DNA from 2 places in the Sedimentibacter sp. B4 genome. Region 1 is predicted to be linked to the other one. Evidence: riboswitches for the same ligand, from Rfam matches in the RefSeq annotation. Region 1 holds a riboswitch; the other holds the start of a gene.
What was found. Region 1 has a riboswitch for nickel and cobalt ahead of BN358_RS09855 (cation-translocating P-type ATPase). Riboswitches for the same ligand answer to the same signal wherever they lie in the genome.
Positions count from the first base shown of each region.

Region 2: linked by a shared signal. The riboswitch ahead of abc-f (ribosomal protection-like ABC-F family protein) and the one ahead of BN358_RS09855 (cation-translocating P-type ATPase) in region 1 are both predicted to bind nickel and cobalt.

Region 1 is NZ_CANG01000046.1:115,379-132,249, reverse strand. It holds gene BN358_RS09880 (nitroreductase family protein) at 1-105, shown strand, start outside; gene BN358_RS09875 (nitroreductase family protein) at 146-985, shown strand; gene BN358_RS09870 (hypothetical protein) at 1,033-1,611, shown strand; gene BN358_RS09865 (CD3073 family putative ECF transporter S component) at 1,845-2,402, shown strand; gene BN358_RS09860 (CD3072 family TudS-related putative desulfidase) at 2,403-2,897, shown strand; NiCo riboswitch at 3,130-3,224, shown strand; gene BN358_RS09855 (cation-translocating P-type ATPase) at 3,336-5,876, shown strand; gene BN358_RS28470 (hypothetical protein) at 5,952-6,017, opposite strand; gene BN358_RS09850 (ferritin-like domain-containing protein) at 6,388-6,801, shown strand; gene BN358_RS09845 (lipopolysaccharide biosynthesis protein) at 6,998-8,383, opposite strand; gene pgsB (poly-gamma-glutamate synthase PgsB) at 8,539-9,624, shown strand; gene pgsC (poly-gamma-glutamate biosynthesis protein PgsC) at 9,621-10,049, shown strand; gene pgsW (poly-gamma-glutamate system protein) at 10,074-11,129, shown strand; gene BN358_RS09825 (dipeptidase) at 11,365-13,203, shown strand; gene BN358_RS09820 (DUF6305 family protein) at 13,298-13,939, shown strand; gene BN358_RS09815 (C4-dicarboxylate ABC transporter) at 14,004-15,332, shown strand; gene BN358_RS26010 (hypothetical protein) at 15,335-15,508, shown strand; gene BN358_RS09805 (hypothetical protein) at 15,522-16,685, shown strand; gene BN358_RS09800 (L-threonine 3-dehydrogenase) at 16,784-16,871, opposite strand, start outside.
Region 2 is NZ_CANG01000937.1:72,417-89,287, reverse strand. It holds gene BN358_RS17180 (threonine/serine exporter family protein) at 1-24, opposite strand, end outside; gene BN358_RS17175 (threonine/serine exporter ThrE family protein) at 37-807, opposite strand; gene BN358_RS17170 (class IV adenylate cyclase) at 931-1,461, shown strand; gene BN358_RS17165 (ECF transporter S component) at 1,602-2,183, shown strand; gene BN358_RS17160 (type III pantothenate kinase) at 2,194-2,967, shown strand; gene BN358_RS17155 (DNA polymerase IV) at 3,150-4,388, shown strand; gene BN358_RS17150 (hypothetical protein) at 4,399-4,638, shown strand; gene sigI (RNA polymerase sigma-I factor) at 4,813-5,529, shown strand; gene BN358_RS17140 (hypothetical protein) at 5,526-6,599, shown strand; NiCo riboswitch at 6,712-6,789, shown strand; gene abc-f (ribosomal protection-like ABC-F family protein) at 6,882-8,795, shown strand; gene BN358_RS17130 (cation diffusion facilitator family transporter) at 8,806-10,002, shown strand; gene fba (class II fructose-1,6-bisphosphate aldolase) at 10,081-11,010, opposite strand; gene groES (co-chaperone GroES) at 11,363-11,644, shown strand; gene groL (chaperonin GroEL) at 11,665-13,293, shown strand; gene BN358_RS25720 (peptidoglycan-binding protein) at 13,676-16,871, shown strand, end outside.

The DNA of each region.
Region 1 (16,871 bases):
GATAATGATTTTGCTAAGAGGTTTTACAAAAGAAAAATGGATGCACCATTTTTTAAGGAAATGATAAGGTCAATAAAACTTTACCTTAATGAATGGAATGCTTGAGAGAAGTTGTTTTGAAAATTATTCAAGGGGTGATTAAATTATGAGAAGCATTGATTGGGAAAGTGCTATAAACACACGAAGGTCTACGAGAAGTTTTCATAATATAAATGTAGAGACTGAAAAGATGAACATGATTAATAGTTTTATCAGTGATATGAATATGCCCTTTGAGCACAATGTAAAAGTAAAAAAATTTAAAGCAAAATATGACAAGAAGCTTTATACTGTTTATAACGCACCTCCTGACAATCTGGCATTTATGTCTAAAACTGATGTTTACTCAATTTCTGCAGCAGGATTTGTTGGTGAAGTTGTAATTTTATACGCTACGAGCATCGGGATTTCAACATGCTGGTATGGACATTACGCTTTGGCTGAATTGGAAAGTGTTATGCCTCACTTAGGCCAATATAAAAATTTTCAGAATCCGAAATGGGGATATGGTAAAGATGAAGTTGAAGGCGAAAGAACAATCTGCATAACTCCTCTTGGATACGGAAAACAAGACGGTGTCAGGTTATTTGACAGAATACAAGAAAATCTAATAAGCTATAAACGAAAACCCATAGAAAATTTCCTGGATGGTGACATAAAAGAAGATGAACTTTCACCGGAGATTTTATATGCTTTAGAACTTGCACGGAAGGCTCCGTCAGCCGCTAACACCCAACACTGGCGTTTCTTAATTTCGTCTGACCAAAAAACAATTTCCATATATATGCCAGTCGGTTACAAACACATAAAATGGGAACACCCAGATGTTGATATAGGAATTTGTGCCAGCCACTTTTGGCTTGGGCTTTTAATGAAGAATATAAACTGCACGGTTTCACTCACTGTAGAAGATGGTCGAGCAGTCTGGAGATTTCAGATTGAATAAGCTAATGGAAGTATTATAAGCAATTATAAAATTTTCAGGAGGAGAAAATGAATTATCATAGAGCTGAGTTAAAAGATATTCCCGGTATCATAATGCTGGAGAAAAAATATCACAAAAATTCAATCAGTGAAGAGGATAAAACTGATGGATTCATTGGAACCTTTTTTTCAGAGAATAAGCTGAAGAGATTAATAGATGAAGAAAAAAGTCTGGCTGTTGCTTGCGATGGGGACAAAGTGATTGGCTTTGCAGGGGCTGTATCTTGGCAGTTTTTGAAAACATGGCCAGTATTCTATCCCATGATTGATGACTTACCTAATATTAAGTATAAGGACAGAGTGCTGTCAATAGACAATTCATATCAGTATGGACCTGCCTGTATTGATAAAGATTACAGAGGAACTGAGGTATTGCCTAATTTGTTTGAATGTTCAAGGCACTTGATGAAAGACAGGTACCCAATTTTAGTAACTTATGTAGATCAAAATAATCAAAGGTCATTTCAAGCTCATTCAAGGAAGCTGGGGCTTGATGTAGTTAAGCAATTTGAATTCCACGGCAATAAGCTTTTCGTTCTTTGCTGCGATACATCCAGGAAAACACCCGGGTCTAAAGGCATACAATAAACAATTGTTGAAATACTATATTACGACCGTTGAGTAATCAACGGTTTTTGTAGTTTTTAAAGCACTAATTTTATGAGAAAACAGACGATTTTTCATATATTAACCTTAAATGTCACTTGTTATAATATATTTTTATAATTGACAGTTAATATATGAAAAACATGAAATTGACTTGAAATGAGCTGTCATGATAATCTGAATATGCAAGAAATTTAACAAACAAGGAGAGAGTCATGAACAGAAATAATTCAAATTTTAAACTGGTTTTTTCAGCATTAGCAATTGCAATCAATATTGTATTAGGAACTGTAATAGGATTATTGAACATACCATTGTTGTTTCTTGATACAGTGGGAACAATTTTCTCGGCTGTATTATTCGGACCTTGGTACGGAGCAGTAGTTGGAGGATTAACCAACGTAATTCAGGGTATATTGACAAATCCGAAAGATATTCCATTTGCATTGGTTAATATTGCAGTAGGTATTATAGTGGGATTAATAGCAAGAAAATGGAAATTTAATTTTAAAACATCTATTTTTACAGGGCTAATTTTGTCTGTGGTTGCTCCTCTCATAGGCACTCCAATCGCCACATATGTGTATGGAGGTATTACTGGAGACGTCAACGACGTGTTTTTTACATGGCTGGTTCAATCCGGACAATCTATTTTTACTGCAGCATTCATACCTAGAATAACAAGCAATATTGTTGATAAAATTACAAGCTGCATATTTGTTTCTTTATTAATAAGCAAATTACCTGCAAAATATACCCAAGGAAACAATTAAATGGAAAGAAGCAAACGTGTTATACTGGTTTCTCATTGCATATTAAATCAGAATACAGTTGTATATCCCTTGGCAAGAGCCAAAGGTGCGTATAAAGACATAGTGATGGAATTAATTAAAAATGATATAGGAATCCATCAGCTTCCATGTCCTGAATACAGATTTTTAGGATTAAAAAGAGAACCTATGACAAAAGCGCAATACAATACTGAAGATTTCAGAAACATTAATAAAAGCATTGCAGTTGATACAGTAAATATTATAAAGGAATACATAAATAATGGTTACGAAGTTTTAGGAGTCATAGGCATTAATGAAAGTCCCACATGCAGCATCAATGGAGATAAGGGAATATTAATGGAAGAGCTCATAAACATGTTAAATGACGAGAATATCAAGATAAGTTATATGGACGTTCCAACTGATTATCACGATGGTAAAAAAGGCAAGAAGTTTATTGAAGAGATAAAAGGATTGGTATCAAATCTTCTTTAGCAATCAGTGGTTTATAATGTTTAATAAAATTTAAATGCATGGTATCTTGTGCCGTGCATTTATTTTTGTCAATTAGAAATATCTGCATAAGTGCAGAGATTAAATGGCTCGCTGGAATTAAATAAATTAAACATATCAGTGTAAGAAAAGTGTACGAGTTCATAAGCGTAACTTGACTTAATTTGCTGCATATATTATTATACAAATATCTCTTTGCACTGCATATAAATCTACGGTACAAACTGAACAGACGATAAACCCTAAAGGGTTTGTGGGGTCGGGCTGGAAACAGCAACAGATAGAATTTTAAACATCTGTGGGACAGTAAAATGTTTCATGGGTGTTTTTTTATACTTATTTGAAACATAGAAATTTGGATTTGCAATGCCATTGAGCTATCTTAACTATGCTAACAAGCAATTATGGAGGTAACTTATTATGACAGATCAAAAAAACTCAACACTACAAGGCTTGACAAGTGAAGAAGCCAAGAAGCTGCAGGAACAGTTTGGTAAAAATGTACTTGCAACTGAAGAAAAACAAAGCTTTATCAGCAAGGTATTACACATTATTGCAGAACCAATGTTTTTATTGTTAATTGTTGCATCAATTATTTACTTTATTTTAGGAGAACCTCGTGATGGGATGATTATGCTGATTTTTGTTGTAGGAATAATCAGCATAGAAATAATACAGGAATGGAAAACAGACAAAACATTAAATGCTCTCAAGGATTTGTCGGCCCCTCATGCAACAGTAATTAGAGACGGTATAGAACAGACAATCTTAAGTGAGAATTTAGTTCCTAATGATTTGCTGATGATCAGTGAAGGAGTTAAAATACCAGCGGATGGGGAAATTATTAAAGCAAGCGACCTTTGTGTTGATGAATCCTCTCTTACGGGAGAATCCGCAGGTGTATGGAAGGTAACTACAGAAAAAGCGGACAAAAGCAATGATGATTACTGGCGTAAAGATTACTGCTATGCTGGAACATTGGTTACTCAGGGAAGTGCAACAATTAAAGTTGAAAAAATTGGTGCTGCAACAGAGTATGGAAAAATCGGTTCTGATGTAGCAGCTGCTCCGGACAGACCTACTCCATTGGAAAAACAAACAGGCATAATTGTAAAGACATGTGCAATAATTGCAGGCATCTTGTTTTTGCTTGTTACTGCAATCACTTTTTTCAACATTCCTGACCATGTTTTTTCAGATAGAATTATTGAAAGTATTTTATCAGGCATAACTTTAGCTATGGCCATGATACCTGAAGAATTTCCTGTGATTTTGACGGTTTTTCTTTCTATGGGTGCATGGAGACTTGCAAAAAAACAATCCCTTGTTCATAGACTATCTTCTGTTGAGACACTGGGCGCTGTATCAGTTTTGTGTGTTGATAAGACTGGAACAATTACTATGAACATGATGGCAGTTAAAGATACCTGGGCTATAAACGGCGATACTGATAATCTGTGTGAAGTTATGGGGCTTGGCTGTGAAGTAGAAGCTTATGATCCGATGGAAAAAGCAATGCTTGCACATTGCAGAAAGCTTGGCATTTTTCAAGACCATCTGTTTGGCGGTGAACTCATTACTGAATATGCCTTTTCAAATGAAAATAAGATGATGGGGCATGTATGGCGACATGAGGGTGAGATTGTTATTGCAGTAAAAGGTTCGCCAGAAAGTGTATTGACAATATGCAGTTTGTCATGTGAACAGGTTCAGAAAATAGAGAAGAAAATAACTGAGATGTCGAAAGAAGGATTGCGGGTAATAGCCGTTGGCTTAATGAATCCAGAGAGTGAATCACATATTCCTGAGGATATTACTGGCTGTAATTTAAACTTCTTAGGTTTGATTGGGCTTGCAGATCCTCCAAGAGAATCAGTTAAAGAAGACATTAAGAAGTGCCTTGAAGCAGGCGTTAGAGTTGTCATGATTACAGGAGACAATGGGATCACGGCAAGTTCTATTGCAAGGCAAATAGGAATGGTTAACAGCGACAAAATCATCACAGGTGAAGAATTAAGCAACATGAGTGATAATGAGCTTGTAGAGCGAGTCAAGGATGCAAACATTTTTTCAAGAGTGTTGCCGGAACATAAAATGCGTATAGTAAAAGCATTTAAGGAAAATGATAAGATTGTTGCCATGACAGGTGATGGTGTTAACGATGCTCCTGCTCTCAAATATGCGGATATTGGAATTGCAATGGGCAAGCGCGGTTCTGAGGTTGCAAGGGAAGCTGCAGATTTGATTTTGATGGATGATAATTTCTCGACCATAGTTAATACTATTGAAGATGGAAGGAGAATTTACGATAATATCAAAAAAGCAATAGGATATGTGTTTTCAATTCACATTCCAATTGCATTTGCTTCGCTGCTTGCACCATTTTTAAACATCAGCCCTGCAAGTTTATTATTGTTGCCGGTGCATGTGGTACTTTTAGAGCTAATTATTGACCCGACCTGTTCAATTGTTTTGGAACGCCAGCCTGCTGAAAGCAATATAATGAAACGAAGACCCAGAAATCCAAAAGAAAAAATTCTTACTGCCGAAATATTGACTAAAAGCATTATCCAAGGACTGGCTATTTTTGCAGCTTCGTTTATTACCTATTTTGAACTTCTCAGGCAAAGTCCAGAAAATGCGCCATTGGCAAGAGCCATGGGACTTAGCACAATAATGATTGCAAATTTGTTTTTAGTTCAAGTGAACAGTTCAAATTATGATTATGTATTTATAACTATGAAGTATCTTGTCAAGGACAAGGTAATGTGGGCAGCTGTAGTATGTACGTTTATGGGACTCCTGATTATGCTGTATTCACCTCTTAACAGCATTTTAAGTCTCGCGCCTTTATCTTTGAGGCAATTTATCACAGCTGTAGGAATTGCAGCAATATCAGTTTTATGGTATGAAATTGCAAAATTTATAAAAATAAGAATTGGTAATAGAGCTAACAGTTAATATTAAGTTCAATACTTTTTAATAAATTATAGTCTTAGAGTCAGTCAATATATTTAATATAATAAAAATGTGGAATTAGTTTTCCACATTTTTATTGTTTAAATCTTCATATGTAATCATAGTTGTTAAAGTGTCTCCCAACTGAGTAAAAAAGCAGCAACCAAAGGAAGTTCATCTTTAGAGCAACTGTTAGAAATAAAACATGCAATTGCAGTAACAGTAGCAGCAAATTCGCATGATTGCATATTAACACCCCCCACTAATAATATTATCAGGAAATAAATATGTGCATGTTTCCTAATTTAATTAAACATTCAATGATAATTAAGAAAACTACATTAATAAGAATTTTATGCACAATTAAAATTAAAGTGTGTACATACACTAACTAAATATTTAAACATATGTTATTATGATGACAATAATCCGAGGTGATAATATGTATAATTATAATAATGTACCTTATTCAGACCAATATATGCAATGTTCCTCATATGGAATGGATTTTACCATGCCGGCCCTGAATACTGCACTTAATTTAATGAGGGAAGCAGTGCAGGGAGAGAGAGAAGATGAACTTAAATATAATTATTTAATTGAAGCTGCTCCTACTCAGGAAGAAAAAGATATAATTACTTCAATCAGAGATGATGAAAGGTTGCACAGGCAATGGTATAGGGAAATTTACAGGTATTATACTAATGAAGAAATCAACAGTACCAATAACGAAGGATTCATGGAACCGCAGTCATACATGGAGGGTATAAAAAGTTCAATTTTTGGGGAGCTTTCAGCCATGGAAAAATACCGCATCATAAGAGAGGGGCTACCTAGCAGATTTTTTAGAGATATAGTATTTAGAATACTGACAGATGAAATGAAACATGCAACTAAATACAACTATATTCTTAGCATAAACGGCTAAATGTAGTTGTTTAAGACACTTAATCACAAATATAATTTTAATAGTAACGCAAAAGAGACTTATCATTGAACCGCTTCATCTGATTATATTTTCCTTCATCAGGCGGTGCTCAATTTTAAGTCGTTTTTTTAATGGCATCAATTTTTCACAGGATATATTTACAAGCTAGGTCAAGTTTTATCCTTGCATAATTTTTCTATATAATTAATTTTTTAATGTTCATTAAAATGTCTTTTAAGTTAACAGCAAAGATTAAAACAAATAAAAATATTTCAATCAATATCCAATGAGGTGCTTCAAAAATCATAATAATGCTTTGTATCAACAGTATAAACGTATTAAATAACAGTTTTTTATTGCTGCAGTTTATTTTTATGAATTTTCTGGTGTTGAGAGCTCTTAGCACAAACACGGCAGCATAGCTTAAAAATGTTGCAAAACCAGCACCATTTACACCAAATTTCGGTATAAGAATTAAGTTTAGCATAATGTTGACCAAGGCACCAATAAATGTTGTTATAAGTGATAAGTTGCTTTTCTTTTCTACAAAATATATGCTGCCTAAAAATGTAGCCAAGCATGAATAAGAAGTTGCCATAACTAAAAACGGTACATAGCTCCAGGAAGCGTAAAAAGCATCAGAAACCAATATTTTTGTAATGGCTTTTACTGATAAAATCAAGACAGATGCAGAAATAAAAATCAGGGATGAATATGATTTAAAAACATTTGTAAAGAACTTTTCGCGATATTGCGCATCCTTTTCTGAAACTGCTGATAACTGCCATGCTTCTGAAAAAATGCTGGACAATAATGTTACAACTGTAGGAATTTTGTAAGAGATTGCATAAAGTCCATTTGCTTCAGCACCAAGCATGTAAGCTACAATAAATCTATCAGATACATTTGTAACCCACCAAAAAATAGTTGATGGAATCAGCGGTATTGAGTATTTAAGCATGTTTATTGGTGTAGATTTTTTCTTTTGTTTAAACTTTATAAATTTATACAACTTTGCAGTATAAAATAAAAAGACAACTGATAAAAAATCAGATGAAATAATCGCCAGAACATACCCGTTAATGCCGAGCTTTAATACTACAAGGTACAAAATGTTAAAAGAAATAGTTGTTATTGTGCTTAAAACACCTTCAAAGGCATACAGCCTCACTAGTTTTCTTGCTCTTATAAATTGTGAACATAATGTGCGAAGAGATGACATTAATACAAAAATATATATAAGTGCAGTATAATCTGATACATATTTTATTTTGGACAGTAAAGGTTCTAACAATAAGAATATTAAGAAACCTCCCAAAATGGTAAATAAACCTGTTGAAAAAACGTCAGATGAGTTATTGCTTTTATCTAGTCCAAATCTTATTACACCATTTGCTATTCCCAGAGATACAATCGGAATTAGCAAATTTGATGTTTGAACAATAAGATCCACAACTCCATAATCAGTATTTGAAAGTACTCTTGTATATAATGGCAACAGCAAAAAAACTAATATTTTTGAACTAAAGGTGCTGATACCAAATATGAATGTATTATAAATAAGGTTTTTATATTTATTCACTGTTGTTCTCCTAAGATTAATGCCTGAAAAATCCTTTATTATGATACAGCATAAACATGATAATAGCAATATACAAAAAAAGCGCGCATGCGCTTTTTTTATGGAATAATATTTTAAAATGATACTATAATTATATCAATGAATGGAGGACAACCATGTTACAAATAGCCATATTTTTATCAATAACTTATATAATTTATCTGATCTATGAAAAAAAAGCAAATAATAAGTATCTGTCCACATTCAAATTTATCATACATGTTAATGGTATAAGAGGTAAAACCAGCGTATGCAGACTTATTGATGCTAATCTTAGGGGTGCAGGATTCAGAGTTTTTACCAAGACTACAGGAAGCACACCTATTTTTATAGATACAAATGGCAAGGAGCATCTTATAAGAAGAAAAGGTACGGCTAATATAAAAGAACAGCTTAAAATAATAAAGCTGGCTTATTCGGAAAATGCTGAAATACTTATTATTGAATGCATGGCAGTAAATCCTGAGCTGCAAAAAATTTCTCAGAAAGAAATAGTTAAAGGAAATCTGAATGTTATTACAAACGTTCGTTATGACCATATTTTTGATATGGGAGAAAGCCTGGACAAAATAGCAGAAAGTCTTTCCAATACTGTTCCTGAAAATGGAATGCTGTTTACATGTGATGAGAATTATTTTGAGTATTTCAGCAATATATGCAGTAAAAACAACTCTGTAGCAATTCTTTGCAGGACGGATGAATTTATAGAAAATGAAAACTTTGCAGTAGCATATGAAATTGGAAAGATATTTGGTATTAACAGGGAAAATTTCTTGGAAAATATTCAGTATTATAAAGAAGACTTCGGAGCACATAAGTTATATGATTTATCAGGCAATATAAAATTTCTGAATTTGTTCTCAGTAAATGACCCGCAGTCTACAATAAATATACTTAAGAAATATACAAACACAGAAGACATTACTTTCATATATAATAACAGGTTGGACAGGCCAGACAGACTTCTTTTGTTTTCAAGATATTTTTTTAATAGTCTGTGCTATAAGAGAATTATTATAATAGGTGAAAATAGAAGCTTTGCAATAAGACATCTCAGAAAAGAAGGTTTTTTGAATGTAACGGAACTTCCTGACTGGCAGAATATAATTAATATTAAAGATTCAAAAATGATTGTGGGAATAGGAAATATAAAAGGCAGCGCATATGAACTAATAAATTATCTGGAAGAGGATAACAAATGAATGAGCTGATTATTGTTTCATTGATTGTAAGTATTATATTTTCTGATGTCACAAACATAATACCCGGAGGAATAATAATACCGTTTTACTTTGTGCTGCATATTTATGATCCTGTTAAAATAGCTGCAACAGTACTTACTTCTATTTCATGTGTGTTTTTTATTAAATTTTTGTCAAGATATACCATACTTTATGGCAGAAGAAAGTTTGCTATGTACATAATCACTGGCATAATAATAAAAATAATATTTACATATATATACTTTGGCAATACATATATGTTTTATAACCTGTCAATTACTATAGGATATGTAGTGCCTGGAATTCTCGGAAGAGTTATGGAACGCCAGGGTATCATAAAAACACTTGGGAGTCTATCTATAGTGGTTCTAATAATTGCAATAGTACAAATATTGTTAATGTAGATAAAAGACCGAATGGAGATAATTATGAATAAAAAATGCTGTTTGCTCATTGCTTTGTTTATAATTCTATTATCTGGATTTTTAATTTTGGAAAATAGCAAGGTTACTGCGTATTCCGAAGATTATGAAATAAAATTAGAAGCTTCAAGACTTACAGCACAATGCTTTGAAAAAATAAAACAACTAAAAATTAAAAAGAATATAAACATTGATAAGTCTACAGATATTAACCATACAGGTATGATTGGACAGGATTTTTCTGAAATAACAACTACACTTGGTAATCTTGAAGCAAAAAGAACATCAACAAATCCAAATATGTCAGCAGTTATAGTCCATATGTTTAATGAACTTAGATTGCAGCCCAAAGACACGATTGCTGTAAACTTTTCAGGATCATTTCCGGCTCTTAATATTGCTGTCATGTGTGCAATTGAAAAAATGAACTTAGAACCTATTATTATATCATCAATCGGGTCATCTACTCACGGAGCTAATGATCCTGAATTAACATATCTTGATATGGAGAATTATTTGTACAACGAAGGTTTAATAACTAACCGCAGTGAATACTTCTCTATTGGAGGGATGTATGATATTGGCCAAGAAATGAATCCTGAAATAAGGGATAAAATTGTGAAAAGGCTTAGGAATTATAGCTATAAGCTTTTATATGATGATGATTTGATACATAATATCAATGCAAGGTATGATATATATAACAGTGTCAATGATGTAAAATGTTTTGTAAATGTTGGCGGCAATGATGCTTCATTTGGAGATAGCAATGTGATGGTTTATGTTGATGGAGGTATAATTACTGAACTGCCAAATAAGGATGATTCTACGGGTCTCATTCAGCTTTTCTTAAAAGACAGTAAACCTGCAATACATATATTAAATATAAAAAGTCTTGCTGCTAAGTATGGTCTTCCGGTTGATCCGCTGCCACTACCATCTGTAGGAGAAGGTGGTGTATATAACACTTATAAATATAATAAAATTCTAGCAACAGTACTTGTTGTTGCAGCGTTTATGTTATTGTATGAGATTTATTTTATAAATAAAAATAATGAATAATTATTGAACATTAATTGAACCACTTTGCTTTTATTGCATAGTGGTCTTTTTATTAAATATATCCAACATAAAAGACAACTAATTATATTTGATGTGAAAGGACATGTTATTTTTTAGTCATGCATACAATTTAGTATAGCATCTATTACTTAAGAAATAAAAAATGGTGATTTAATTAATAAACTGTTTTAGAATTTTTTGCTATTACAAATTTATTTTAGGAGGTTGTAAAAAAATGAAACGTATTAGAAAATGTTTTATTATGTTTATTGCAATCCTAATGGTTGTGTCAACTTTTACCTCAGCCTATGCTTGTACGTCTATGGGAGTAGGTAAGGATGCATCTGTTGATGGATCAGTTATGGTTACACACACCTGTGATGGATGGTATGATCACCGTATTCAAATCATACCAGGCGGAAAACACACTGCAGGTGAAATGGTTGAAATTTATCGAGATCCTTGTAATGATACAAGGCCAAACAAAGTTCCTGAAAAAGTTGGAGAAATTCCTCAGGTTGAAGAAACTTATTCTTATTTTCATATCGGTTACCCATTTATGAATGAAAAGCAGGTAATGATGGGAGAGTTCACCTGGAGCGGCAGAGAAGAAGTCAGCAGTCCTCAGGGTTTGATGGTTATTGCAAATCTCGAACAATTAGCCTTGGCACGTGCTGCAACTGCAAGAGAAGCAATTGAGGTTATGGGTGCTTTGGCAGAAGAGTATGGATACTGCGATGGAGGTGAAACTCTTATTGTTGGAGACAAAAACGAAGTTTGGGTTTTCGAAGTTTGTGGTGGCGGTATGTTATGGGAGCCAGGCAGCGGAAAACCAGGTGCTCACTGGGCTGCTCAAAGAATTCCGGATGATGAGATGTTTGTAGGTGCAAACCGTTCACGTATAGGAGTTATTGATTTTAACGATAAGGAAAACTTCATGTATTCAACTGACATTACACAGCTCTCAAAGGAAATGGGATGGTGGAGTGAAGGTGAAGATTTTAACTATGCTAAGTTGTTTAATCCAGAGCCATACGGAAGTCCTTTCTATGCTGCTCGTCGTGAATGGCGTGTTTTCAGCTTAGTTGCTCCATCACAAAAATTCCCTACTCTTGATAGATATGAACAATATCCATTTTCTGTTAAGCCTGATCAAAAGCTTGCAGTGAAGGATTTAATGGATATTTACAGCGATCACTATGAAGGTACTCCTTATGATTTAACTAAGGGCCTTGCTGCCGGACCTTTTGGCAATCCAACAAGGTGGGGTGTTAAGGGTGATCAGAAGCCAGGTACTATAGGAGAAGACCGTCATGACTGGGAGCGTGCAATAGCCCTATACAGATGCTCTTATAGTTTCGTTTCGCAGAGCCGCAGCTGGATGCCTGACCCTGTAGGAGGGTTATTATGGTTTGGTCAAGATTCTCCTGACACAACTGTTTATGTTCCTATGTATTGTGGGGTTACTGAAGTTCCAGAATCATGGTCGTCAGGATTAAGACATCAATTCGATCCTGACAGCGCATGGTGGGCATTTAACTTTGTAAACAACTGGGCTAACCTGCGCTGGGATGCCATGTACACAGAAATTCGCGAAAAGAAGGCTAGCTACGAAGATGTGTTCTTTGCAGATCAGAGTGAGATAGAGACTGAAGCTGCAGAGTTGTTTAGCAAGAATCCTTCTGAATCTGTCAGATATCTTACAAAATACACCAATGATGCTATGAACACAGTTGAAGATGGTTGGTGGGAATTTGCCTGGTACTTGGTAGGTAAATACTACGATGGTATGTCCATTAACGAAGATGGTTCTTCTACTACACTGGGTTATCCAATGGCATATCTTGAGGCTGTAGACTATGCATCAACAAGTGTTAATGACTATGCCATGACCCAAGGTGAAGTTCAGGAACCTGAGGCTGTTCCAGAAGAAGCTCCTGCACCGGCAGAACCTGCTGCAACTCCAGAGCCTCAGCAGCCAGAGAAAAATAACACGGCACTTGTAGTAATTCTTGTTGCCATTGTTATTGCAGCAGCATGGTTTGTAATTAGTAAAAAACGTAAAGTAGACTAACAATCTAGAAGTATAATACAATTAAATGACAACGGCTTGTTACCGATATGCGACAAGCCGCTTTCATGTTACTTTTAATTAAGGAGATGCAAAAATGAAAAAGCTAAATATTTTAATTACTATAACGGTACTTGCTGTAATGATTATGATGACATCATGCAGCAACAATACAACCGAACCTTCTGACAACACAGTAACTGAAAAACCATCAGCAGAGGAACCTGTATCTGAAGAACCTGCATCAGAACAGCTTAAATCTGACATTACTCTGGAAGGTCCTTTCATTGTCACTACATGTGGTCAAAGCCCAGGTGCTGTCATGATGAACATGGTTGCTGTTCAAGCCGGACTTTCGTCAGTAAATGACAACAACTTGAATGCAGATAGTCTTAAGGCTGATGAATATAAGACACTGATAGTTACAACCGGCACAAGTATGAAAGGTATGGGGGCAGCAGGTACAGATGTTAATGCTGAAATTGAAAGATGTGTTTCTGTCATTAATGCTGCTAAAGAAGCAGGGTTGACAATAGTAGGTGCCCACATAGAAGGAATGGCTCGTCGTACAGATAGTGCTGATGCAGCTTCAATTGAAGCTGTTATGGAGCTGGCTGATGTTATTCTGGTTATTGAAGAAAGTGACAGTGATGGTTTCTTTACAAAATATGCAGAAGATAACAACAAGCAGATTATAAAGGTTGAAAATACCCTTGCAATTTCTTCGGTCCTAAAATAGTATTTCTGTCTTGAAATATTATTAGTTACAAATAGATAATAGAAAGGAAGTATCTAAAGTGACAATGTTACAACATTCACTGCTAGTATTGGTCTCCATTGCAATTGTATTTGCCATAGCTAAAAAATTTAGGCTGTCAACTGAGATTTCCATGCTTACTGCAACTATAGCAGCAATTTTGGTACATGTTATACTACCTTCCGGTGAAGATCCGCGTTCTACACTTTCATTTTTAGAGCTGATCAGACACTTAGCTGAGGGTACGGTAACATATTTTGATGTTTGTTTAGTCTTCCTTACAGCCACATTTTTTATGACTCTTTATAAAGAATCTGGAGGTGTAGCATACATAGTCAGGCAGATTGTTAAAACATTCTTTGCTCACCGAATAATATGCTTGTTATTGTTAACATTTGTTATGCTTATTCCAGGGGCTATAACCGGGTCTGGTGCCACAACAGTTTTAACTGTTGGTGGACTTGTAGGTGCAGTATTGGCAGCAATGGGAATTTCAGAAGATAAAAGGGTTGCATTGATTTTTATTCTTGCTGCTATGAGTGCAGCATGCCCGCCTATAAACCTCTGGGCAATGATGGCCGCTGCAGGTGCTAATATGCCATTTGTTGGTTTTACAATCCCACTTGCTTTTTTATCTATTGCCGGTGCGCTCTTTGCCACATTTTATCTGGCAGGTCGAGGAAAGTTGGTTGATCTGGAAAAGACACTTGCAAAACTTCCTGAAGTGCCTGCAGGATGGAATGGAGTTCGAGTTATTATTCCTTTTATAGTCTTGATAGGCATTGTATTGGCAGGAAGAATTTTGCCTTCTAATTTTCCTGTTGTAGGATTACCATTAATATTCATGATTTCTGCCGGGACAGTTCTGCTTGTCAGTCCAAAAAGAATTAATGTATTTAATGTGGCAGTTACAACTGTGACAAATCTTAAAGGTCTTGTAGGAATCATGGTAGTAGTAGGCATGCTAAATCAAATTATGACTCTTACAGGAGCCCGTGGATTGCTTTCACTGGCAGTTGTTACACTGCCAATCACTGTACTGTTCGGAACATTATGGCTTATTCTTCCTGTTGCTGAAGGTGTTCTCCAATATGCTGTTGCACCATTGTTTGGTGTTCCGCTCATAATGCTTTTCAATATGTTAGGCTATGACCCTGTAATTGCTTTATCTACATGGGCAGTAATGCTTCCTTTAGGCGATTGCTTACCTCCTACTGCTGTTGTAGGAAGAGCAGCAGTGATGGAATTGGAGTACAAAGGTGGCTATTACAGGGATTTTGTTAAAACTGCTCTGGTCCCGATGTTCTTTATACTTGCGCTATGTACCATCACAATGATTTTTTGCAATGAGTTCGGCGCAATTATTGGAGGTTAATTATGAGTACACTTCAAGCAATTAATTCAATAATAACTGTAGCATGCTATCTAAGCAGTGCATTTTTTCTGGCTGCTATTGTCAAGGTTTTTATCAAGACACGAAACATACAGGATGCAATTTTGTACAGCATAATAATGATTCCGTTTGTATTGCGTATTTTGCGCCTTAAGTAAAGGAGATTTGATTATGAAAAATATTAAATTTATAAAGGTGCTTATCATTGTTGTTGTATTTTGTGTCATTGGCATATCTGGATGGCTGTTTAGAGAGCATCGTACATTTAAGGAACCCGTTGTAGTAAGCGAAAATGTTACACATGTAAAGAAGCTCAGCGACTATTCTGATGTTGTAAAGGGCACAGTCAATGATTGTAATGTATACATATTTGACAGCGGAGTTAAAGGCGGCACAATGCTCATGTTTGGCGGTTCTCACCCTGAAGAGCCTGCAACAAATATGTCGGCGCAGATTTTCACGGAAAACCTGAATGTGACTCAAGGCAAGATAATTATAATTAATAGGATAAATACAAGCGCATCCACATGTACGCGTATGGGTGAAGCGTATCCTCGTTTTTATCATGTGAATACTCCTTGGGGTGAAAAGACATGGAGATATGGGGACAGAACTGCAAATCCTCTTGATTCTTGGCCTGACCCTGAAGTCTATATACATTATCCCAGCGGTCAAAACCTGGCCTATGTGGATATTCGCAATATCAATCGTAATTGGCCCGGCAAGGCTGACGGTTTGTTAACTGAACGTACAGCTTATGCTGTAATGAAACTTATTGAGGCTGAAGGTGTTGATATGACACTTGACTTTCATGAAGCTGAGCTTGAATATCCGGTTGAGAACACAATCGTAACCCATGAAAAGGGTAATGATGTTGCTGCAATGACTTCTATGTTGTTAACATCACAAGTGTTTGACGTGCCAATAGGCATGGAATTTTCTCCAAAGGCATTACATGGTCTTAGCCATCGTGAAATAGGTGATTACTCTGAAGCAGCTTCATATTTGGCTGAAGTTGCAGAACCGATGCTTGATAGAATCAGGGGCATAACAGATGAAGAGTTGCTTATGTCTGGCAAAGACCGTTTTGTTATGAAAGCCGGAGAACATGGTTTGCTTTACGCACCAATTGACGAGAATGGCTGGCCAATTGATAAACGTGTGGCACGACATGTGGAGACTGCAAAAACCATTATACAGGTAAATAACATGGTTCGTCCTGAGCAGACCATACTATTTGATGGAATTCCCAGCTATGAGGATATGCTGACAGGCATAGGCGCTTATTATAATAATCCTTCCACTGCACATCAAAACCTTGTTTATTACGACTAAGAATTAAAAAAACTGTTCTTGAAATTTAATATTTAATGCAGTCTTTGTTATAAAAGCCTTCTACGATGTCATCATAGAAGGCTTTTTAAATATCTAATTTACAGTATTTTTCCTGCTGGTTCTCGAATATCTAGTTTAACCCTAAGCTTTTCAAGCATATCTTTTGTCATGGATTGTAGGTCATAT
Region 2 (16,871 bases), on a different contig from region 1:
TTCTAAAAAATACTTAACTATCATAATACCTCCACCCTATAATATGCCTAAGGAATAAGCAAAATATATGAACACACCTGCTCCTGCTGCCAATGAAGCTGCAACCAGGAGAGCTTCTGCACCTCTAGCCATGCCGGAAATCAAATCTCCCCTTATGGTGTCACGTATGGCATTTGTCATTGAAAGACCAGGCAAAAGGGGCATGATGCTGCCGACTATAATTTGGTTGTAGTTGCCTGTTTTGGCAGCCGATGTTGCTATGATTGCAATAGCTGCAATAATTGTACCCGACACTATGCTTGAGAAAAACTGATATGAATGAAGATTTACAAAATGCTTTGTAATTTGCGTAATCAATATTCCTGTAAAAAGAGCCACTACAAATTCAAAAATTCCTCCCCCAAATAGTACAACAAAAAATGCTGATGAAATTCCTCCGTATAATTGAGTATATTTGTATTCATGAGGTTTATCATTTTCTATTTTTTCAAGTTCCTCAAGGGCCTCATCCAGATTGATGGCATGCAGGGCAATTTGCCTTGACACATTGTTCACGTCGGCTATTTTTTGAAGATTTATTGTTCTTTTTCTTATTCTTTTGACAACTGTGCTATTTTCGTTTCCGTCGCTTGAAATAGTTATATAGAACCCTGTTGGTGTTGCAATTGCTTCTATTTCTTTGATGTCATATGCTTTGCATATGAATTTTATTGTTTCTTCAGCCCTGTATGTTTCACCGCCGTTTTCCAGTATTATTTGAGCGGATAATTTTATTATTTTTAAAAGCTTTGCTGAAATTATTTCCAAGATAAATATCACTCCTATTAATTTACATCGATTATATCATTTTTAATGAATTTGTAAAGTTTTTAATGTGCAACTATACAATTTATGATATAATATTAAAAATATGCAGGAGGATTCAATATAATGAGAGAAAAGGAAGTCAAAGTCCTTAATATTGATAAAGACGAAATAGAAAAAAAACTTATAGAAATAGGAGCACTCCTGGTTAAAGATGAAGATCAGGTGAACTATAGATTTGATACTGATGACAGCATATTAAAGAAAAGACACAATGGTTATTTAAGAATCAGAATAACCAAGAACAATTTAAACGGCAAGGTAAAAAGTGTCATGACTTTCAAGAAAAGCATCAACAGGGACTCCTTAAGGGTAAACGAAGAAACAGAAACTGAGGTTTCAGACTGGGAAAGCACGGCTAAAATTCTTGAAATACTGGGATATAAACAAAAAAGACCAGGTTACAAGCATCGCAGGTCATACTTTTTTGAAGACATATATTTTGAAATAGACACATGGGATGAGGCGACATATTCAAAACCATATCTTGAGATAGAAGTTTCAAATGATGAAGATTTAGAAAAGGCAATAGCGCTTTTAAATTTGGACAGAAGCCAGGTAACAACAAAATCAATCGATGATTTAAGAAAAGACTAATAAGACATTCAGATATTGGCACCGGTAACGGTGTTTTTATTTTACAAAATCTTAATATATTTGCATATACAAAATAATGTGTTATAATCAATTGAAATTTGTCTTGTATCTGCATTGCAGAACGAGAACAGGAGGAAATTATGAATAGAAATTTACAAACAGGCAAACTCACCTTTATGGGAGTTATGCTGGCACTCACTGTTGTGTTTGTTGCTATGACTGCAATACCCACAACATCTGCTTCAATGGCACTTTTTATTTTCCTGCCCACAATGGTAACAAGCATTGTGCAGGGACCTAAGGACGGCGCCATTATGGGTTTTCTTGCAGGAGGGGTTACTCTTTTAAGGGCTCTTTTGGCTCCTGCATCACCTCTGGACTATCTTTTTATAAATCCGTTGGTTTCAATATTACCGAGGATATTTGTAGGGGTAGTGCCGTATTTTGTTTATGTTATATTTGAAAAACTTATAAAATCAAAAACAATTTCTTTGTTTATTGCAGGAGCGTCAGGAGCTTTGACAAACACAGCCCTTGTTATTCTCATGCTTTATTTTATTTACAACGAAGAAATTGTAAGATTGAGCACAGAATTTGGAATAGGCACTACTTTTGCGGCCTTTGCCATTTTCCTTGTCACAACAAGTTCCCTTTTGGAATGCACAGCGGCAGGAATAGGCACGACAGCAGTGGTAAATGTCTATAAAAGGATAAAAAAATAGGAGGATTGCCATGGTTTTGGTGGTTGACATCGGGAATACAAATATTGTCATCGGAGTTTACGAAGGAGACAATATTGCAGGAAGCTGGAGGATGGTCACTAGAAGTGAAAAGACATCCGACGAATACGGTATTTTCATATTAAATTTGCTGAATTACAACAATATTAAGCAAGAAGACATTAAAAGTGCAATTGTTTCATCTGTAGTTCCAAATGTAATGCATTCTTTTCAAAATGCATTGAAAAAATATTTCAACATTGAGCCTATAATAGTGGGCCCGGGAATAAAAACAGGAATAACAATTGCAAATGACAATCCTCGTGAAGTGGGTGCAGACAGAATCGTAGGACTGGTTGCCGCATACCATTTATATGGTGGAGAGCCTCTGATTGTAATTGATTTCGGCACTGCAACAACATATGATGTTTTAAGCGAAAGCGGAGAATTCAAATACGGAATAACATCACCAGGAATTCAGATTTCAGCAGACGCCCTTTGGCAAAAAACAGCGCAGCTTCCAAGTGTTGAAATAAAAAAACCAAAGTCAATTCTTGCAAGAAACACAATTACAAGCATTCAGGCAGGTCTTGTTTACGGATATATAGGCCAGGTTGAATACATTGTAAAAAAAATAAAAGAAGAATTGAACACTGCAAACATGAAGGTTATTGCTACGGGGGGGCTTGGACGTGTTATGTCTGATGAAACAGATGTTATAGACCTTTATGACCCGCAGCTTTTGTTTAAAGGACTGAAAATAATTCACGACAAAAACGTCAAATAATTAAGAATTAAGAATGAAGAATTAAGGAACAAACAGATTTGAGCTATCAAATCTGTTTGTTTTTTTGTAATAAAAAAACTCTTTTAAAATTAAAAAACTGTGATATAATAATAGAACAAACGTTCGGTAAAAAATAAATGTTTGGAAACTACAGCTTTTGAAAAGATTAAGGAGGTGGAAATGTGGGGCAGATTATAATGCATATAGACGTCAATTCAGCTTTTTTAAGCTGGACTGCAGCCTATGAACAGCAAATGGGAATAGACAGGGATATTCGCACGGTTCCTTCGGTCATTGGGGGGAATGAACAAAACCGCCATGGAATTGTTCTGGCTAAATCAACTCCGGCCAAAAAATTCAAAATACAGACAGGAATGTCTCTGATGGAAGCAAGGCAGCTGTGTCCAAATTTATTGGTTGTACCGCCTAATTACAGAGTATACGTGAGGGCCAGCAAGGCACTTAGAGAATATTTAATGAAATTTACTCCCGATGTGCAGGTGTTTAGCATAGACGAATGCTTCCTGAAATTTACAGATTTAAAAAGAGAAGAAGCAGCAGAGCTTGCTTATAAAATAAAGGACGGAGTAAAGGAAAAGTTCGGATACACTGTCAATATAGGAGTATCGGAGAACAAGCTGCTTGCCAAGCAGGCAGGAGACCTTGAAAAACCTGATAAATGCCACACAATTTTTCCTGATGAAATAAAAGAAAAGCTTTGGGTTCTCCCTGTTGAAGATTTGTTCATGGTTGGGAGAAGAACAAAGCCTAAGCTTAACAGATGGGGAATTTACACAATAGGAGATCTTGCTGCTTCTGATTACAATTTCATATCAACAATGCTTAAATCTCACGGAAGAATGATTTACAACTATGCCTGGGGAAGGGATGATTCTGTTTTCAAAGAAAAATCTCCAATTAAAAGCGTAGGGAACTCCAGCACCTTAAAATTCAATGTAGACAACCGTGAAACTGCACATGCCATACTCTTAAGTCTCACGGAAATGACGGCCTTAAGATTAAGGGAAGCAAACATGAACTGCAGGGTTGTGAGCGTGAGCATAAAAGACAAGGATTTCGGATACGAAGCAAAGCAAAGGAAACTCATGTATTTCACTGACTGCACAAGGGACATTTATCAGAACATATGCAGCCTGTTTGACGAACTTTGGGACAGAAGGCCTATAAGGCAGCTTGGTGTTTCTGTTTCAGACCTTGAGTTTTCTCATATAAAACAAACAAATATTTTTCAGGATGAACTGAGCATAAAAAATGAAATTCTTGATAAGGCTGTGGATAAAATAAGGGTTAAGTATGGGGATGAAGCTGTGATCAGAGGAGTATTTGCCAACAGTGACTTAAGTCCGATTTTGGGAGGATACCCCGACGACGAATATCCTGGTATGGGAAGTATCTTGTAAAGGTGATAATATGAAAATTTTAAATGAACCCATAAAAGTAATGGTCATTTTCAACACCGACGGCAAAATAGAACCTGTGAAATTCAGGCTTGAAGACAAGGTCGTGAAAATTGAAAAAATAATGAAGACATACGAAGAAAGTATTGTTGGAAACACAAGAATAGTCTTTGTTTGCCTCCACAACGGAAAAGATATTTTTGAACTTAAATATGAAGTTGACAGCAAAATCTGGTATTTGTTTAAAAAATAAATCCTGATGACAGCGTCGTGATTTGTCAATAGTCTAAATCCTGATTAAATCAGGATTTTTTATATTAAACACAATACCACTACTCCTCTAGTTTTAAAATATGACAATATCTCGTTGTAATAAAAAGGATTAGATGATATAATAATGCGTAATTGTAACTTTGAGGTGAGAAAAGTGAGCGAGTTAGATGAATTGGCAGTAAGCGCCAAAACAAACGAAGATTCCATGAACAAATTAATTAAGCAATACGAGAATTTCATATTGAAGTGTGCATCTTCGGCAGCCCGTATCTATGTCTCAAGAAGTGATGATGAATGGTCCATTGCATTGGCAGCTTTTACAGAAGCTGTAAAAAATTATTCTGCTGAGAAAGGCAGTTTTTTAAACTTCGCAGAACTTGTAATAAGAAGGCGCATTATTGACTTCATCCGGAGCAAGTCGAGATATGCTCCAGAAATTTCGGTAAATCCGTCTATGTTCGGTTCTGAGACGGATGAAGAGGAAGATTATTCAATGCAGGCTGAAATAGCCCAAAAGGTGGCAGCTACGGACGAAAATTCAGCAAAGCTTGAGATATATCTGGTCAATGAAATTTTTTCAGCCTATGGATTTTCCTTCATGGATTTGGCTGAATGTTCGCCAAAAGCCGACAAGACCAAGAGGGCTTGCGGCAAAGTTGTGGCATATATGTTAAAAAATCCCATATTGATAAGCGAAATGAAAGTAAAAAGGCAGTTGCCGTTGAATTTAATTGAAAAAAATACAAAAGTACCCCGTAAATTGTTGGAACGTCATCGAAAATATATAGTAGCTGCAGTGGAAATTATGTCGGGGGATTTTCCATATCTTGCAAGTTATATGCGATATATTCGCGAGGAGTTAGAAAAATGAAAGCAGTAATTGTAGAAATCAAAGGCAGCAATGCAGCCGTTCTGTCTGAAGATGGCCGCATATCGCAGGTAAAAAACAGGAATTATAAAATTGGACAAGAAATATCAATGTCAAACAACAGTTATGCTAAGTGGGCTTTAACAGCAGCTGCTGCAATGCTTTTGTTTGTCACTCCGGCATGGGCGTACATGACTCCGTACTCCTATGTAAGTCTTGATGTCAATCCTTCTTTTGAATTTTCTATAAACCGTTTTGACCGTGTATTAGAGGTTAAGGCTGTAAATGGTGATGCAGAGGAAATGATTAAAGAAATAAATATTGACGGATTAAAAAATAAAGAAATAAAAGATGCTGTAAGAAATGTTTTAACAGAGCTTAAAAATCAGGGATACATTACTGAAGGCGAAGATGGCGGAGTAGTAGTTGCTGCTTCAAGCAAGAGCGAAGAAAAAACCAATAACCTGGCAGTTGCTTTAAAAACAGCTGTTAATGAAGAAGTGGGCAAGAATAAGGAAAAAGATTCTATAGAAGTTTCAAAGGGAGCAACGGAAGCTTTGGAGGCTGAAAACAATGACTTTGAAGAAATTGAAAAGTCTGATGATTCTAAAAAACCAGAGGATAAAAACAGCGTAGCTTTGGACGATTCTCAAGATAAAAACAAAGATAAGTCTGAAAACAAAGACAAAGTCAAGGAAGAAAAGAATGCATCGGATAAAAATGAAGATGAAGATATAGAAGACGGAGATGAAACAGGCGTTGAAGTCGAGGTTGTAAAAGTCAGCCAGCAGAAAGTTGATGAAGCAAAGGAAAAAGGTGTTACACCAGGAAAGATGAACCTTGTTGACAAACTTGCAGAAGCTTCAGGAAATCCTGAAGATTTTGACAAGGAAGAATGGCTTGACAAACCTGTAAAAGAAATAATGGATGCTACAAAGAATTACGAGAAAGAAGCAAAAAATAAAGATAAAGACACGGAAAAATCCGTTGAAGTTGAAACTGAAAGCAAAGCAAATGGCAATCACGGAAATGGAAACAGCAATAACGGAAATTCTGGCGGCAAGAAAAACTAAAGCGTTTAAGGCCTCTTCGGAGGCTTTTTTTCATTTTCTTGACAATTTTTTTTACATATAGTATTATTATTTAAATAAATCTTTTTGCACTGCAACGTAATTTTACGCAAATACAGTACAAACTGAGCAGGCGATGGACATTGTTCATGGGGCTGGGCCAATGGCAGCAGGTTATACCTGTGGGACGGTAGTATGTTCCACGGGTATTTTTGTATGTTCTAACCCAATTTTTCGGACATAAGTGAAAAAGTTAACATATGATTAAAAAATAGAGGGAATATAATGATTGAATTAGGAATAAGCAATTTATCAAAAATGTATGGTGTGGATAAAATATTTGAAAATGTAACATTTGATGTAAAGACAAAGGACAAAATTGCCTTAATAGGCCGAAATGGTACAGGAAAAACAACGTTGATGAAGATAATGGCAGGCAAAGAAAGTTTCCAGGAAGGCCAGGTCAACAAAAGAAAAGGATTAACCATAGGATACCTTGAACAAATACCAAATTATGATGATGATAACACAGTGTTGGATGTTTTGAAAGAAGCCTTTAAAAATACAGAAGAAATAAAAACTCAAATGGAAGAAATTGAAAAGACATTTGATATTCTTAAAGGTGAAGAGCTTGAAACAGCCATAAAAAAATACGGCAATCTCCATGATTGCTATGAAATAGCCGGCGGATACAGCGTGAAAGAAAAATTGAGCAAAATACTTAAGGGTCTTGAAATATCGGAAGAACTTCAAAACAGAAAGTTTAATTTGCTGAGCGGTGGAGAAAAAACAAGGGTAATTCTCGGTAAAATTCTTCTTGAAGAGCCGGAACTGCTTCTTCTTGATGAACCATCAAACCATCTGGATATAAAAAGCGTTGAGTGGCTTGAAGAATATTTGAATTTGTATCAGGGAACCATTGTAATAGTTTCCCATGACAGATATTTTCTTGACAGGGTTGTAAACAAAATAATAGAGCTTGAACCAGACGGTGTACAGATTTACAACGGGAACTATTCAAAGTATGTGGCTGAAAAAGAACTGCGTTTTTTGCAGGCAATGAAGGAATATGAAAGCCAGCAGAAAAAGATTAAGAAAATGGAAGATCAGATTCAAAGATACCGCATATGGGGAGAAATGCGTGATTCCGACAAAATGTACAAAAGAGCGAAGGAACTTGAAAAAAGGCTTGAAAAAATAGAAAAAATAAACAAACCTATAGTTGACAAAAAAACTGCAGATTTTCACATAGACAATGTGTCAAGAACCGGCAGAGAAGTAATAAAGGTTGAAAACCTAGAAAAATCTTTTGATTTGAAGAAATTATTTGAAGATTTGAGCTTCACATTGTTTTACAAAGACAGCCTCTGCATTTTGGGAGAAAACGGAACTGGAAAATCCACCATGCTTAAAATAATACTGGATGAAATAAAAAGCGATGCAGGAAGCGTAAAAATAGGCTCAAATGTTAAGATTGGATATCTTCCTCAGGAAGTTTCTTTCGACAGGGAAGATGTTTCAATTGTTGATTATTTTTCATATCATTATGGGATTTCCATAAGCGAAGCACGCAAGGAGCTGGCTAAAATCATGTTTGCAGGAGAAGATGTCTACAAGCATATAAGCACATTATCAGGTGGCGAAAAATCAAGGCTTAAGTTAGGCATGCTCATTTATGAAAATGTAAACACACTTGTCCTTGATGAACCCACAAACCACCTTGATATTGAATCAAGGGAAGTGCTGGAGGAAAACCTCATAAATTATGAAGGCACAATACTTTTTGTGTCCCACGACAGATACTTTGTGGATAAAATTGCAACATGCATAGGAGAAATTGAAAACAAAAAATTTAAAATTTATGATTTTGATTATGAAAGCTACAAAAATGAAAAGCAAAGAATTGCAGAATTAAAGCAGTCTGCTGAAGTAAAGGAAGAAAAGACAGTTTCTAAAAACAAGGAAGTTTATCAGAAGAAAAAGGAAGAGACAAGAGCTGCAGAAAAAGCAAAAAGGGATTTGGCGAAGCTTGAAAACAATATTCTTGACACAGAAAACAAAATCATAGAGCTTGAAAAAATACTTAACACAAGTTCTGCTGAATGGGATTTAAATGAATATAATAATAAATATGATGAATATGTAAAACTCAAAGAAAAAATAGAAAATTTGTATTTGGAACTGGAACTATATCAGTAAAGGAGAAACAATGACTGATTATATTATTAGAAAGTTTATAAAGGATTATTACAATGTAAAGGACTCAGGCGTGAGGCAGACGTATGGAACTGTAAGCAGCATAGTTGGAATTGTCGTCAATGTTTTGTTGAGCCTTAGTAAAATTGCTGTAGGAACAATTTTCAACAGCATCTCTGTAATGGCAGACGGCGTGAACAATCTGTCAGATGCAGGTTCAAATGTAATATCCCTCATTGGATTTAAAATATCCGGCAAGCCAGCAGACAAGGATCACCCCTTCGGGCACGCCAGAATAGAGTATCTTACGGGGCTTGTACTAGGTATTGTAATTCTATTAGTTGGAATAGAACTTTTAAAGTCGTCCTTCAACAAAATTCTCAATCCTGAAAAAACAATATATTCCCTTGCCATGATTATTGTTCTTTTCATTTCAGTAGCAGGGAAACTTTGGCTCAGCAGATTTTATTTTAATGTTGGAGTAAAAATAAATTCAACAACAATAAAGGCAGCATCCATGGATTCAAGAAATGACGTCTTTGCCACATCGGCAGTTCTTGCATCTGCACTGATATCATTGTTTACAGGCTTCGAAATAGACGGATACATGGGGATTTTAGTTGCTTTGTTCATTTTGTATTCAGGGATAGGAATATTAAAGGACATATTAGATCCTCTCCTTGGAGAAATGCCTGATGTTGAGCTTATAAGCATGCTTGAGAAAAAAATATTGTCTTATGAAGGAATTTTGAACATACATGACCTGGTGGTTCACAATTACGGACCCAACAGGTATTTTGCAACAGTGCATGCAGAAGTTGATGCAAAGGAAGATATACTCAAGTCCCATGACCTCATTGACAACATTGAAAGAGACATTTCAAAGGAATGCGACGTCAACCTTGTAATACATCTGGACCCCATAATAACAAATGATCCTGAAATTAACAAACTTAGGTGCAGCACGGGTAAAATAATCAGAGCAATAGATGAAAAGCTCACCATGCACGATTTCAGGGTTGTTAAGGGAGAAACTCACACAAATTTAATATTTGATGTGCTGATTCCTGTGGATTACGATATGCAGCCTTCTGAGCTGGTTAAAATTATTGAAAAGGCAGTGAAGAAAGAAAATGAAAGATATTTTGCAGTAGTGACCATAGATAAAAATTACGTTTCTACATACATGAACAATCCATATTTGAAATGATATTGACAAGGAAATATAATACTTGAATTTACAAAACAAGAGTTGAGCTCAGGCTCAACTCTCTTTATGTTCTATATCTTATCTTTTTCCGCTGCAGCCAAGTACGTCTCTCATTTTGTGAGCTACCATGTCTTTAATTGCAACTCTTCCTGGTCCTAAGTACTTTCTAGGGTCAAACTCTGCAGGATTTTCAACAAGCACTTGTCTTATGCATGCTGTCATGGCAAGTCTTAAGTCAGTATCTATGTTTATTTTGCAAACTCCCATCTGTGAAGCACGTCTCAGCATTTCTTCAGGCACTCCTGCAGCTCCAGGAATCGCACCGCCGAATTTGTTGCAAAGATCAACAAATTCTTTTGGAACTGATGATGAACCGTGAAGAACTAACGGGAAGTTCGGCAGAAGTTTTTCAATAGTTTCAAGTCTTGCAAAGTCAAGGCTTGGGTCTCCCTTGAACTTGTAAGCTCCGTGGCTTGTGCCTATGGCAATAGCAAGAGAGTCAACACCTGTTCTCTCAACAAATTCCCTTGCCTGGTCAGGGTCTGTATATGTGGCATCTTTTGCGTTTACCTTTACAGCATCTTCAACACCTGCCAGCTTTCCAAGTTCTGCTTCAACAACAACACCTTTGCTGTGAGCATATTCAACGACTTTTTTAGTCAATGCTATATTTTCTTCAAAAGAATATTTTGAACCGTCAATCATAACAGATGTAAATCCGTCATCAACACACTGCTTGCATATTTCAAAATCTTCGCCGTGGTCTAAGTGAAGGCAAATGTCTATTCCTGAGTCTTCTATTGCTGCCTCAACCAGCTTTCTTAAATAAATTGGATTTGCATACTTCCTGGCTCCTGCGGAAACCTGGAGAATCACTGGTGCATTTTCCTGTTTAGCGGCATCCACAATACCCTGAATAATTTCCATATTATTTACATTGAAGGCTCCAACAGCATAATGGCCTTCATAAGCTTTTTTGAACATTTCCTTTGATGTTACAAGAGACATTTTATTTCCTCCTAAATATTAATAATTGAAATGTGTTATACTATATATTCAAATTATACTATAGTCAAGGGTAAAAAACATCAACTATTTTGTAAATTTTATTTAAATATTGTGAACAAAATCCAAAATGAACATAAAATGAGAAATATTAAGAAAATTAAAGCAATCTAAAGAAATAATGTTAATAATCTCTTTAAATTAGTTTAATAATCGAAAATTATGCTAAATGGCACTTGATAACGAAACAACAATTGGTTATTATATAGATTGTAAGTGTTAGCACTCTACGACATTGAGTGCTAACAATCAAATGGATAAATAATTACATTAAATAAAATAGGAGGAACAAATTATGACAGTTAAACCATTAGGCGAAAGAGTAGTAATTAAAATGGTAGAAGCAGAAGAAAAAACTAAAAGCGGCATCGTGCTGCCAGGAACTGCAAAAGAAAAACCACAAGTAGCAGAAGTTCTTGCTGTAGGAGCAGGAATCACAGCTGATGAAAAGAAAAAAGATGAAATAAAGGTTGGAGACAAAGTAATTTTCTCCAAATTTGCGGGAACTGAAGTTAAAGTTGACGGAGAAGAATTGATAATAATCAAATTATCTGATGTTTTAGCAGTTATAGAATAATATAAGGAGAGGTATGGAAAATGGCAAAAATAATAAAATTTGACGAAGATGCACGCCGTTCAATGGAAAGAGGCGTAAATGCTTTAGCAGATACAGTAAAAGTAACATTAGGACCTAAAGGAAGAAACGTAGTTCTTCAAAAATCATTCGGTTCACCTGTTATTACAAATGACGGTGTTACAATAGCAAGAGAAATCGAACTTGCTGATCCGTTTGAAAACATGGGAGCTCAGCTGGTAAAAGAAGTTGCAACAAAGACAAATGACGTTGCAGGTGATGGTACTACTACAGCAACTCTTCTTGCTCAGGCTATTATAAGAGAAGGTTTGAAGAACGTTGCAGCAGGCGCTAACCCTATGATACTTAAAAGAGGAATTCAGGCAGCAGTGGAAGCAGCAGTAGCTGAACTTAAAAGCACAACAAAGAAAGTTGAAACTTCAGAAGAAATCGCTCAAATTGCTTCAATTTCAGCCGGAGACGAAGAAATAGGAAAATTGATTTCTGAGGCTATGGACAAAGTTGGAAAAGACGGCGTTATCACTGTTGAAGAATCCAAGACTATGGGAACTGACCTTACAGTAGTTGAAGGTATGCAGTTCGACAGAGGATACTTATCAGCATACATGGTTACAAACACAGAAAAAATGGAAGCAGTTATGGATAATCCATACATTCTTATAACTGACAAGAAAATCTCCAACATACAGGAAATTCTTCCTATATTGGAACAAATAGTTCAGTCAGGCAGATCACTTGTAATCATAGCTGAAGACATTGAAGGTGAAGCACTTACAACACTAATACTCAACAAGTTAAGAGGAACATTTAACTGTGTTGCAGTAAAAGCACCTGGATTTGGCGACAGAAGAAAAGAAATGTTAAGAGACATTGCAATTCTTACAGGCGGCCAGGTAATAACTGAAGAATTAGGATATGAACTAAAAGACACAACTATTGACATGCTTGGTAATGCAGCAACAGTTAAAATAGATAAGGAAAACACAATAATAGTTCACGGAGCAGGCTCACAGGAAGAAATCGCTGAAAGAGCAAAACAAATCAAATCTCAATATGAAGAATCAACTTCTGAATTTGACAGAGAAAAACTTCAGGAAAGACTTGCTAAATTAACAGGCGGCGTTGCAGTTATCAATGTAGGTGCAGCAACAGAAACTGAAATGAAAGACAAGAAATTGAGAATTGAAGATGCTTTGAATGCTACAAGAGCAGCTGTTGAAGAAGGCCTTGTATCAGGAGGAGGCGTTGCTCTTCTGGCTACAACTAAAGTTGTTTCTGAAGTTGCAGCAGGCTTGACAGGAGACGCTAAAACAGGTGCAAAAATAATTGAAAAAGCCCTGGAAGAACCGGTTAGACAAATTGCAGCAAATGCTGGCCTTGAAGGAAGCGTAATTGTTGAAAAAATCAAAAACAGCGCTAAAGGAATCGGCTTTGACGCTTTGAACGAAAAATATGTAAACATGATTGAAGCTGGTATAGTTGACCCAACTAAAGTTACAAGATCAGCTCTTCAAAATGCAGCAAGCGTAGCTTCAATGCTGTTGACAACAGAAGCAGCTGTAGCTGACGAACCAAAAAAAGATGAACCAGCAATGCCTCCAATGGGTGGCGGAATGCCGGGAATGATGTAATAACAATTTAAGTTATAGTATTGAATATGTTGACTAAGTGATAAAACCGTCCAGCTTTAGCTGGACGGTTTTTTTATGACTGTTATAGAGAACTGAAATTATTTAGGACGGAACAGCCTACAGCTTTAACAGTGACGGAAACATCAAGAAAATAGAGAACTTAAATGGCGAATCATATACATTCACATATACCGGAGATAAGCTGTCAACAGTAACAAACCCTGCAGGAGAATTCATATTTACATGGAGCGGTGATCACATTTCAGCAGTAACAGATAGCACGGGAAGGACAATTACATACACCTATGACGGAGATAACCTTGAAAAAAGCATGAACCCTGACGGAGACAGCCTCATATACGCATACACACCCGAAGGATACATGACAAGCATAACAGATTTCAACGGAACAAAGTACATTGAAAACACATATGACGACCAGGCAAGAGTCATAACTCAATATGTGAAAGAACAGGGAACAGCATGTTTCACATACGACATTCTGGCAAGAAAAAATACCGTAACGAGAGACAATGGCTATGAGCTGTACATCATATACGACGAGCTGGGAAGAATCATAGAAGAAACAGACAGTTACGGAACAAAACTCATAGAATATAACGAGCTTCACCAGAGAGTGTCGGAAACCGATAAAAACGGGAACAAAACAACATACCAACACGATGACAGAGGAAACATAAGTGAAATAAAATATCCTGACGGAAGCCTGGAGAAATTCAGCTATAATGTGAATAACCAGCTCATAAGATACACTGACGGCGAGGGAGCACAAACTACCTACAAATACGATACTAACGGCAACATAAGCTCCGTAACGGACGGAAACGGCAATATAAAATATTTTGAATATGATGAAAACAACAACCTTATTTCATCAACGGATGCCCTGGGTAACATCACAACTTATAATTATGATGAAGCAGGAAACCGTACTAGCGCCACAGATGCCTTAGGCAACACCACAAACTACACCTATGATGAAATAGGGCGAATCCTTTCACAGAAACTGCCTGACGGAGCAACAACATACTACGAGTATACATCAGCAGGAAAATTAGTGAAAGTAACTGACCCTTCAGGTAACGTAAAAGAATACACCGTTGACGGAAACGGCTTTAATCTTACAGAGAGCGATTGGATGGGTAATATAACAGCATATACATACGACGCTATGAGTAATATTACTTCCATCACCGATCCTTTAGGCAATGTTACAACCTATGAATATGATACAGACGGTAACCTTAATATTACAACAAATGCCAACGGTGCAGCGACCATGTATACCTACGACGCAGGTGGACGTATGACATCAATGACCAATGCAGTTGGTGCCACATGGCGTTACACATACGATGCCAACGGAAATCTTTTGACTACTACCGATCCTATGGGTGGTGTGATTGACAATGGTTACGACAGTATGCAAAGAACAATGTCCAATATTGATGCCAACGGCAATGAGACAAAATATTACTATGACGGTGTCGGTAATCAGACCAAGGTGATAGATGCAATGAATCAGAGCACCATTCGTAATTATGATGCCAACGGCAACCTGATTTCAGAACGTGACAGAAACGGAAGCATAACCACGTATATATATGATGCAAACAACAGTCTGACCAGTTCTACAAATGCACTAAACAGTAAAACCACTTACGTTTACGACAGCGTTGGAAATCTTGAAAGTATCACATCACCAGCCGGAAACACTGAATCATATATCTATGACAACAGGTATAACAATACAGGTATAACCAACTCAAGAGGCTTTGTTACAAACAACAGCTATGATGAACTTGGAAGGCTTACCTCTGTTACACATGCAGACGGAAGAGTTGTAAGCTACAGCTATGACTCCAACGGGGCTATCACAAGCATTACTGACGAATTAGGCGGTGTTACTACATATACATATGACAGCAATCGCCGAATTCTTTCAACCACAGATCCAAACGGAGGAATCACATCCCAGGCCTATGATGCTATGGGCAATGTTCTTACAAGAACAGATTCAATGGGATATGTTACAACATACACATATACTAAAAATAATGAAATTTCCTCAATAACCGATGCAGAAGGAAATACAACACAATATTCATACGACCTGATGGGAAGACTATCAGAAACCACGACTCCCGAAGGCAACACATCAAGGACAGTATATGATAAAAACGGAAATATCACCGAGATAATCAATGCAGACGGTAAATCCTACACTTATAGGTATGACAGCCTTGACAGGTTAATTTCTTCAACAGACTGGAACGGAAATCTTCGTACCTATGATTATGATGCCGAAGGAAATACAACGGGAGCCATCGACCCTCTGGGATATACTTCATCACAGTCCTATGACGCATTAGGACAGCTAATTAAAGACACAGACAGAAACGGCAACGTGCGTGAATACACTTATGATGCAGACGGCAATATGACTTCCTGCACAGACCCAATGGGAGGAATTACTCGATATACCTATGACCAAGACGGTAATCGACTAACTGAGATTACACCGCTGGGGCTAAGCGCAGCCAATACCTATGATTCTATGGACCGTATCTCAAGCACTACCGATCCAATGGGTCATGTAGTTACATTCTTCTACGATGCAAAGGGTCAGCTCATAGGCATGACAAACAAAGACGGCACCAGTGTTGCATATACCTTCGATTCAAATGGCAACAACATTACCGTTACCGATGAAGAAGGCTATGTCGTAACATACACCTACGATTCCAACAACCGCATGACAGAATTGAAAAACGCCAGAGGCTACACCACTATGTTCGAATATGACAAAGTGGGCAATCTGATCAAGACCACCAATGCCCTTGGCGGTGAAAGCAGCTTGGTTTACGACAGAGACGGAAACCTGATTTCCGAAACAAACACCGACGGAGCTACAACCACATACACTTACGACGTGCTGGGACGTGTTGCATCAATAACAGACCCAAAGGGTGCCGTAACAACCACCGAATATGATGGTAATGGCAATGTTGTGAAAATCATCCAAGCAGACGGACACAGCATCTCGTACACATATGATGCAGCTGACAGGCTTATTTCATACGTGGATGCTGCTGGCTATACTTACAGCTTCACTTATGACGGTAATGGAAATAAACTTTCTGAGACCGATGGTAACGGAAACACAACCTACTATACCTATGACGGACTTGACCGATTGGTGAGCAAAACAGATGCTGAAGGCGGAGTATCCTCCAAGACCTACGATGCAGACGGACGTCTCATCAAGGTCATCAACGAAGAAGGTGCACAAACACATTATATTTATGACGATTGTGGCAAAATAGTTAAAATGACAGATGCACTGGGCAATGCAACCCTATACACCTATGATGAAATGGACCGTGTCCTCACCGTTACAGATGCACGTGGAGGCGTGACTTCTTATACTTACACTGACCGTGGTGATGTGGCGACTGAAACTAATGCCGAAGGTTATACCGTATCCTATGAGTACGACGGCAGACACAACATGGTTAAGAAGACAACAGTTGATGGCTCTACCACTTATGTATACG